2 regions of the Bacillus methanolicus genome follow, and region 2 is predicted to be linked to the other one. Evidence: riboswitches for the same ligand, from Rfam matches in the RefSeq annotation. Region 2 holds a riboswitch; the other holds the start of a gene.

Region 1 (4,425 bases), 910 kb from region 2:
ATGGAATATGAATTAATTTTGGAGGGATTATCATATGAATACACCAAAAGAGTTGCGTTATTCTGAAGAGCACGAGTGGGTAAAAGTAGAAGGGGACAAGGTGCGCGTAGGAATCACTGACTTTGCACAGTCAGAACTCGGCGACATTGTTTTCGTTGAACTTCCTGAAGTAGGAGACAAAGTGACTGCCGATGAGCCATTTGGTAGCGTCGAATCTGTAAAAACTGTTTCCGAATTATATGCGCCGATTAGCGGCACGGTTGTAGAAGTAAATGAAGAATTGAATGACAACCCTGAATTTGTAAATGAATCTCCGTATGAAAAAGCATGGATGATTGTAATCGAACCATCTGATATAAGTGAAGTCGACAACTTAATGACAGCTGAACAATATGAAGAAATGATAAAAGAAGATTAATTTTGAAAGCGCCTTGAAGTTTCAAGGCGTTTTTTTCATGATTTTTACAAACGTATTTCCAAGGCTTGTCTTTTGCAATCATTCTAAAAATAAGTAACAATAGAGTTATCTGCAATGGAGGAGATTACACAAAAAGAACGAAAACTGAATATGGTGATGTAAGAATATTACTCTATTCACAGGTGATAAAGATGATCGAAGAAAAAATTGAGAAAGTCTTAATTGTTGAAGGAAAATCTGATAAAAGAAAAGTCAAAAGCATTGTAAAGGAGCCTGTTGAAATTTTTTGCACAAATGGAACAATCAGTATGACAAAGCTTGATGAATGGATTGATCTCCTTTTTGAAAAGGATGTTTATATACTTGTTGATTCAGATGAAGCAGGTGAAAAGCTGCGCAAGCTATTAAAAAGGGAATTTCCTAACGCTGAACATTTATACATTGACAGGATGTACAGGGAAGTAGCGACTGCGCCGGAACATCATTTAGCAACCGTACTATTAGGAGCGAACATTGATGTTCACACCCATTATTTAAAAAAGGATGATTATTTTTAAGATGAAGGAATGGACACAGCAAGATATAAAAAATTCAGTGAAAGATAAAAAAACAGCAGCGATCTATTTTTATACTCCTTTATGCGGAACATGCCAGGTTGGAGGAAAGATGCTTGAAGTTGTTTCAGAATTACTGCCGTTGATTCCCTTCGGTAAAGCGGATTTAAATTATATGCCCGATCTTGCAAAAGAGCTTTCAATTGAAAGTGTGCCGTGTTTACTTTTGGTAAAAGATGGGGAATTGATGGAAAAAATCTATGCTCTTCGTTCTGTTCCTTATTTATTGGATAAAATTAAAACGACATTAAGTTAATGAAGAATCAGGTGTTTTAATCCTGGTTCATTTTTTTTTTTAGACTAAATAAAACTAGAATAATCGTGAAGTTGTATGATTTGACATATTTCTCGGGAAATGATCGGTATTGTTATTTTTAATGTCGAACGTGTGATAGAGGTATTAACAAATAACAAGGAATATATTAATGCTGAAATTAATTTCTTACTAAAAGGATAATATTAGTTGACTATGAGAATAAAAGATGATAATATCATTTTAAATATTCTAACTAGTTTGACGGAAAAAATTATAATCTTATCTAGAGCGGCGGAGGGACTGGCCCAATGAAGCCCGGCAACCGGTTTTATACACGGTGCTAATTCCAGCAGAGCAGCCGCTCTGAAAGATAAGAAGAGATGATCAAGACCCCTCTTCTTATGGAAGAGGGTTTTTTTATCTATATTTTGAAAAAATTTTCATTAATTTTAAGGAGAGTTGATGATGACAGAAAAACAAAAGAATTATCGCCTTGAAACATTAGGAGTTCACGGGGGGTTATCTCCTGATCCGGTAACAGGGGCAAGAGCTGTGCCAATCTATCAAAATAACGCTTATCAATTTAAGAATACGGAACATGCTGCAAATCTATTTGCATTAAAAGAGCCTGGCTATATTTATACACGGATTCACAATCCAACTGTCACAGTATTCGAAGAGAGGGTTGCATTGCTTGAAGGCGGTGTTGGCGCGTTGGCACTTGCCAGCGGACAGACTGCCATCACTCTCGCTATCTTAAATATTGCTGAAGCAGGAGACGAAATTGTAGCAGCTTCCAATCTATATGGAGGAACGTACAACCTATTTACTGTTACGCTTCCGAAATATGGCATCAATGTTAAGTTGGTTGATTCTACCGATCCGGAAAATTTCCGCAAGGCTATTACGGAAAAAACAAAGGCTGTTTTTGCTGAAACAATCGGGAACCCTTCTTTAAGAGTGCTGGACATTGAAAAAGTTGCAAATATTGCCCATGAAGCGGGAATTCCGTTGATAATTGATAATACATTTGCCACCCCATACCTTTGCCGTCCAATCGAGCATGGAGCCGATATTGTCATCCATTCTGCAACAAAATGGATTGTAGGAAATGGAACAACATTAGGCGGAATTATTGTCGATGGCGGAAAATTCAATTGGAATTCACCAAAATTCCCTGGTTTCACTGAACCGGATCCAAGCTATCATAATATTGTTTACAGTGAGGCGCTTGGTCCTCTCGCTTATATTGTAAAAGCCCGTGTTCAGCTTCTTAGAGATTTGGGCCCGGCATTAAGCCCGCAAAATGCTTTCCAATTCACTTTGGGTCTGGAGACGCTCCATGTGCGGATGAAAGAACACGTTGCAAACGCACAAAAAATCGTCAGCTATTTGGAAAACCATCCGGCTGTAAAATGGATTTTGTATCCAGGACATGAAAGCCATCCTGATAAAGCTCTTGCAGAAAAGTATTTGCCAAAAGGAGCTGGCTCAATCGTTGTTTTCGGAATCGAAGGAGGACGGGAGGCCGGCGCCAAACTGATCAATTCTCTAACACTTTGGGCGCATGTTGCCAATGTCGGAGATGCAAAAAGTTTAATCATCCATCCGGCAAGCACTACTCATCAGCAGTTAGATGCTGAAGGATTAAAAGCTGCCGGGGTTCCTGAGGATCTCATTCGTCTTTCAGTCGGCATCGAGCATGTGGATGACTTAATTGAAGACCTTGAGCAGGCAATTGAAGCGGCTACAGGTATTACATCACTCTCCGCAAAAGCTTAGAAATTCAAAAAATGACTTATAATCAACAAATAATAATGCAAAAATATGTCATTGACACCTTTTTATATCCGTGATAGGATAACGTTTGTAATTAATTGTTGCTTAAATCTATTAAATTATTAATTGAATAGAGAATGATGTTTCGCTCTTATCAAGAGAGGTGGAGGGATGTGCCCTATGAAACCCGGCAACCGTCACTGCCATTTATGCAGTGAAATGGTGCCAATTCACACAAAGCATAAGCTTTGAAAGATGAGAGAAAGGATAGATAATGATAAAGCCTTTCTGCTCATGTGCAGAAAGGCTTTTTATATAATCCGAACAGGGCGAGCAGCGGAAATGCCGAATGAATTTCCGTCTCCTGTTGAAATATAAGTTGAAACACCAATAAGCAGCCTGAGATTACAAAATGATAACGATCTATGTGTTAACTCGGATATAAAGAAGGTGAATCATTTGATTACAATAAAAAACGTGAAAAAGATTTATCCTTCCAAACACGGCCAAGTGAAAGCGGTTGATAATGTCAACCTAGAGATAAAAGAAGGAGAGATCTTTGGAGTCATTGGCTATAGCGGCGCCGGTAAAAGTACATTAATCCGGATGCTGAACGGTCTTGAAATTCCGACAGAAGGTTCCATCACAGTAGCGGGCAGGGAAGTTTCAAAAATCAGAGGGAGTGAGCTGCGAAAAGCCCGCCACGAAATCGGCATGATTTTCCAACACTTCAACTTGCTTTGGTCTCGCACCGTTCGCGAAAATATCGCATTTCCCCTTGAAATTGCAGGAGTCAATCGAACAGAACGGCTTAAACGCGTGGATGAGTTAATAAAGCTTGTCGGGCTTGAAGGAAGAGAAGATGCATACCCTTCTCAGCTCAGCGGCGGACAAAAGCAAAGAGTTGGTATTGCCAGGGCACTTGCCAACAATCCAAAAGTCCTTTTGTGTGATGAAGCAACATCTGCATTGGATCCGCAAACAACCGATTCCATTCTTGAATTGCTTGTGGATATAAATAAGCGGTTAGGTTTAACCATCGTCCTGATTACGCATGAAATGCATGTCATCAGAAAAATATGCCATCGCGTTGCGGTCATGGAAGGCGGCAAAGTCGTTGAACTCGGATCTGTCCTGGAAGTATTTAAGAACCCTCAGCAGCCGATTACAAAGAGGTTTGTTCAACAGGTTACAGAACCTGAGGAAACAAAAGAAACCGTTCAGCACTTGCTTGATAGCTATCCGCATGGACAAGTAGTCAAGCTGACGTTTGTCGGGGATGCTGCTCAACAGCCGCTTATGACAAACCTTATACGTAATTACCAGGTTACGGCGAATATTTTGCAGGGCAAAATTTC
Region 2 (4,425 bases):
GACGAATTCGGTCTCAGTCGCCTGGGATGAATGGTTTCTAATTAACTCCTCATACCATATATCTTTACTCGGATTAATGGCAATGTTCCTGTTTAAGCGGTTCACAATAATGACTCGCTGCACCGATGGAGCCAGCTCAATTGCCCGATCAGCTTCCTCCTTCATCTTGACGGTCTTTCCACGGCGATAAAAACCGTCGGCTGTGATCAATACTTTTGCTTCTCCGTCAATCAGCCTTGATGCGACGGCCTCGGCCCCGTATCCTGAAAACACCGGAATAACAACCGCACCAATTTTTGCACAGGCAAATAAAGAGATTGGCACTTCCGGAATGGGCGGAAGGTAAATCCCGATGCGGTCTCCTTTAGAAACTCCAAGGGATTTAAGGGCAGCTGCAAGCTCATTTACTTTTTCGTTTAGTTCTTTGTAGGTAAAAGATATCGAGCAGCCATCTTCTCCTTCCCAGATCAATGCAATCTTATTACCTCTTCCAAGGCTGATCTGTTTTTCAATGGTGTAATAATGAAGATTGGTTTTTCCACCTGTAAACCACTTTGCAAATGGAATGCCTTTTTCTGTATTCAAAAGTTGTTCATACGGCTTTCGCCATGGTATTTCAAGCTCTTCAAGCACGCTTTCATAAAACCATTCAGGGTTCTGTATCGACTTTCTGTGGAGTTCTTCGATGTTAGGGATACTATGTTTTTTCATGAATAATTGGATGTTTGCATTTTCAATGAGTGTTTTATCAGGATACCACACCGGATCTTGCTGGTTGAGGAAATCAAAAGTTTCTTGAATATTTGCTGTCATGTTACCACCTCTCCGGAACTTCTACTAGGACTGCTGTTCCCTGGCCGCCCCCGCCGCAAAGTGCCGCAATTCCCTTTCCGCCGCCGCGCCGTCTTAATTCATGAACAAGAGTTAAGAGCAGCCGGAAACCGGTGCCTCCTAAAGGATGGCCGATAGCGATCGCTCCGCCGTTAACATTCACTTTTTCGTATGGAATCCGGAGCTTTTTGCAGCTGGCAATTGCCACACTGGCAAACGCTTCGTTAATTTCAAACAAGTCAATATCATTAACCGCAAGCCCCGTCTTCTCGAGGACTTTTTCAATTGCCAGAGCCGGTTTTAAATGGAGGCTCGTATCCGGACCCGCAATATCTGCCCAACCGATAATTCTTGCAAGAGGTGTGTATCCATGTTTTTCAGCAAGCGTCTCACTTGCGACAATTCCGGCACTTGCTCCATCTGACATTTGCGATGCGTTTCCTGCTGTAATCGTTCCATCTTCTGTAAAAACGGGACGGAGTTTCGCTAATCCTTCAATAGTGGTGTTTGGGCGAATGCCTTCATCTTCCTTTACCAATTCTTCATTTACGTATACAGGAGTGATTTCTTCCTGCAAACGGTTTTCTTTTAATGCTGAAAAAGCCCGTTGCTGTGAAAGGCATGCATATTCATCTTGTTCCTTTCGAGTGATTCCCAGTTCTTTGTTTTTCTTGTCAGTCAATACACCCATTGATTCGTTTGAGAGGGAGCACCATAGGCCGTCATTGATTAATGTGTCCGTAAACTCTGCTTTTCCAAGCGGGACACTTTTTCGCAAGTTGGCTGTGTGCGGAGCGTTCGTCATCGAATCATAGCCCCCTACTATGAATAACTGCCCTTCCTGTAAAGCAATCCGGCGGGCAGCATCCGATACGGAAGCCAATCCGGCAAGACAAACATTATTAAGCGTAATGGCAGGTACCGAAAGATCCACTCCCGCCTCTACGGCCACTTTTCGTGCCGGGTTTTGTCCTTCTCCGGCCTGAATTACTTGGGCAAGCAAAACTCCGTCTGCCTTTTTCGCTTCCGGAATCCGGCGAAGCAATTCCTTAACTGCGACGGTTCCCAGCTGTTTAGCTGTTACATCTGCGAGTTTTCCTCTAAATTTTCCAAATGGGGTGCGGACTCCTTCTAAAATTACGGTTGCCATACTCTCTTATCCTTTCCTGTTCAATTAATGGGTTATAAAAATTGTCCCCTAACCAAGAGGGTTTCGCACTAATCCAAAAACCTTATCCGGCGCCGAATTCTCATGGTACTATTATTATCAATAAGAAAAGCCTCTTTCATTCTGAAAGAGGCTACTGTTTTCCGTTCTGTTTCACCTTATCTTTCAGAATGAAAATCTCATTCTGCAGGATTTGGCACCGTTCCGTAAAGGAGGTTGCCGGACGTCATAGGGCCTGTTCCCTCGGTCACTCTTGATAAGAGTCTATTTTATTTTTTAACTTTCTTGATAGTTTGAATATTAAAACCCATTTGCGCTATTGTCAACTTAATTTTTTGCCAACAAAAATATAGAGAGCGTTTACATCATTGGTATTGTAAGGAAAAAAATTTTTTCTTTTCTGCGTTAATTTTTCAAGCCCTTTTCAGTGAAGTGTGTGCTTTCGCTCCTTTTTGGCGATAACAGTAATAATCAAAATGGAACGGAGGTTTCATATGCAAGGCATTTTTTTCATTAATGAGAGGAAAAGATTATTTGGCTTATCAATCAATGAAAGCATCCAGCTGCAGAAAGAGGCACTTTTCGATTTAGCAGAGAATAAAAAGATCCAAATGGTCAAGCTTAATCCCTATCAACTTTATGACCATTACACCATTCCGCATGCTCTTTTATATGATTTAAAGTTGAACAAACCGAATCTTGATTGCCTGGTAATGTACTCACCGGAAGTGATAGAAGATTATATTCATCTTTATCCCGCCCGGTGGATTTTGCTAAAAAGTTATTTTAACGAAATGATAACTGCCAGTTCCTGTACGAACTCTTAATTAATGATTAGAAAATCAGGAGGGAACAGGCCCCTCCCGTAAACATATAGACAAACTCTAAAAATCCATTCTATAATATTGTCATCGTCGAAAGAATCCAGACCCTTTCCTTTTAACTTTCCGTCATTTTCTTAACCTTCTCGCGGACTTCTGCGATGTTTCGTACTTTGTTCTCCCAGCACTTTTGGCTCAAGTCAACCGGATATACCTCAGGATTCATCGTGCGTTTGTATTCATCCCATAGCAAAGCGAGGTTTTTCCGGACATACTCGCGTGACTCTTCAAGGCATGGCAGCTCATAAACAAGCTTGCCGTCTACATAAATGTCTTCATGCAAATCTTTTGCGATAAAATTAGTGACTGATTTGCTTATGTACCGATGGACCGGATGGAACATTTTCAGGTGGTTTTCCTGTTGTGGATTCTCATCCTCCAGCGCAATGTAGTCCCCCTCTGCTTTGTTGCTGACAGTATTAATGATTCGATAAACTTTTTTTAGTCCGGGTGTCGTCACTTTTTCAGGATTGGATGAAATTTTGATTGAATCAACCATGTTACCGTTTTCATCTTCGATAGCGACAAGCTTATAAACAGCTCCTAGAGCAGCCTGATCGTAGGCGGTGATCAACTTCGTACCGATTCCCCAGCTGTTGATCTTCGCACCTTGGGACTTCAAGTTGCTGATCGTATATTCATCAAGATCGCTTGAAGCGACAATTTTCGTGTCATGAAAACCGGCTTCGTCGAGCATTTTGCGTGCTTCTTTCGATAGATAGGCAAGGTCGCCGCTGTCGAGACGGATCGCTCTAAAATTAATTTTATCTCCAAGCTCTTTCGCCACACGAATTGCATTCGGCACGCCTGAATGAAGCGTATCATACGTATCAACAAGGAAGACACAATCTTTATGAGCCTCCGCGTATTTTAGGAATGCAGTATACTCATCTTTGTATGCCTGCACCATAGAATGAGCAAGAGTTCCGGCAACAGGGATGCCAAACAATTTTCCGGCACGGACGTTGCTGGTTGAATCAAAGCCGGCAATATACGCCGCTCTTGTTCCCCAGATGGCTGCGTCCATTTCCTGTGCTCGTCTCGTACCGAACTCCATTACTTCTTCATCTCCGACAACTTGCTTGATACGGGCAGCCTTTGTTGCAATCAGCGTTTGGTAGTTCACGATATTCAAGAGGGCCGTCTCAATCAGCTGCGCTTCAGCAAGCGGAGCGTCAACCCTGAGAATCGGCTCATTCGCGAAAACCAATTCTCCTTCTTTCATGCAGCGGATGTTTCCGGTAAAGCGCAAGTCCTTTAAATAACTAAGAAAATCCTCACTAAAACCGATTTCTTCCCGCAAATATTCAATATCGCTATCGGTAAAGCGAAAATCTTGAATATATTGAATTATTCGCTCCAATCCGGCAAACACAGCATATCCGTTTCCAAACGGCTGTTTCCGGAAAAACATTTCAAATACCGCTTTCCGGTTATGGATGTTATCGCGCCAGTATGCCTCAACCATATTAATCTGATAAAGATCGGTATGCAGTGTCAAGCTGTCATCATTGTAAATTTGTTTCACTTTTTTCCCTCCAACCA

What was found. A riboswitch is a leader RNA that binds a small molecule or an ion and turns the genes downstream of it on or off. The one in region 2 is predicted to bind S-adenosylmethionine.
Region 1: linked by a shared signal. The riboswitch ahead of C0966_RS11865 (O-acetylhomoserine aminocarboxypropyltransferase/cysteine synthase family protein) and the one ahead of C0966_RS16345 (acetyl-CoA C-acyltransferase) in region 2 are both predicted to bind S-adenosylmethionine.

What each region holds. Positions count from the first base shown of each region.
Region 1 covers NZ_PNFF01000002.1:19,632-24,056, reverse strand. Annotated here, with positions in the region: gene gcvH (glycine cleavage system protein GcvH) at 35-418, shown strand; gene C0966_RS11875 (toprim domain-containing protein) at 610-975, shown strand; gene C0966_RS11870 (thioredoxin family protein) at 977-1,288, shown strand; SAM riboswitch class I at 1,565-1,665, shown strand; gene C0966_RS11865 (O-acetylhomoserine aminocarboxypropyltransferase/cysteine synthase family protein) at 1,754-3,070, shown strand; SAM riboswitch class I at 3,216-3,329, shown strand; gene C0966_RS11860 (methionine ABC transporter ATP-binding protein) at 3,527-4,425, shown strand, end outside.
Region 2 covers NZ_PNFF01000002.1:928,647-933,071, reverse strand. Annotated here, with positions in the region: gene C0966_RS16350 (AMP-binding protein) at 1-813, opposite strand, end outside; gene C0966_RS16345 (acetyl-CoA C-acyltransferase) at 815-1,981, opposite strand; SAM riboswitch class I at 2,155-2,262, opposite strand; gene C0966_RS16340 (hypothetical protein) at 2,494-2,826, shown strand; gene C0966_RS16335 (nicotinate phosphoribosyltransferase) at 2,939-4,408, opposite strand.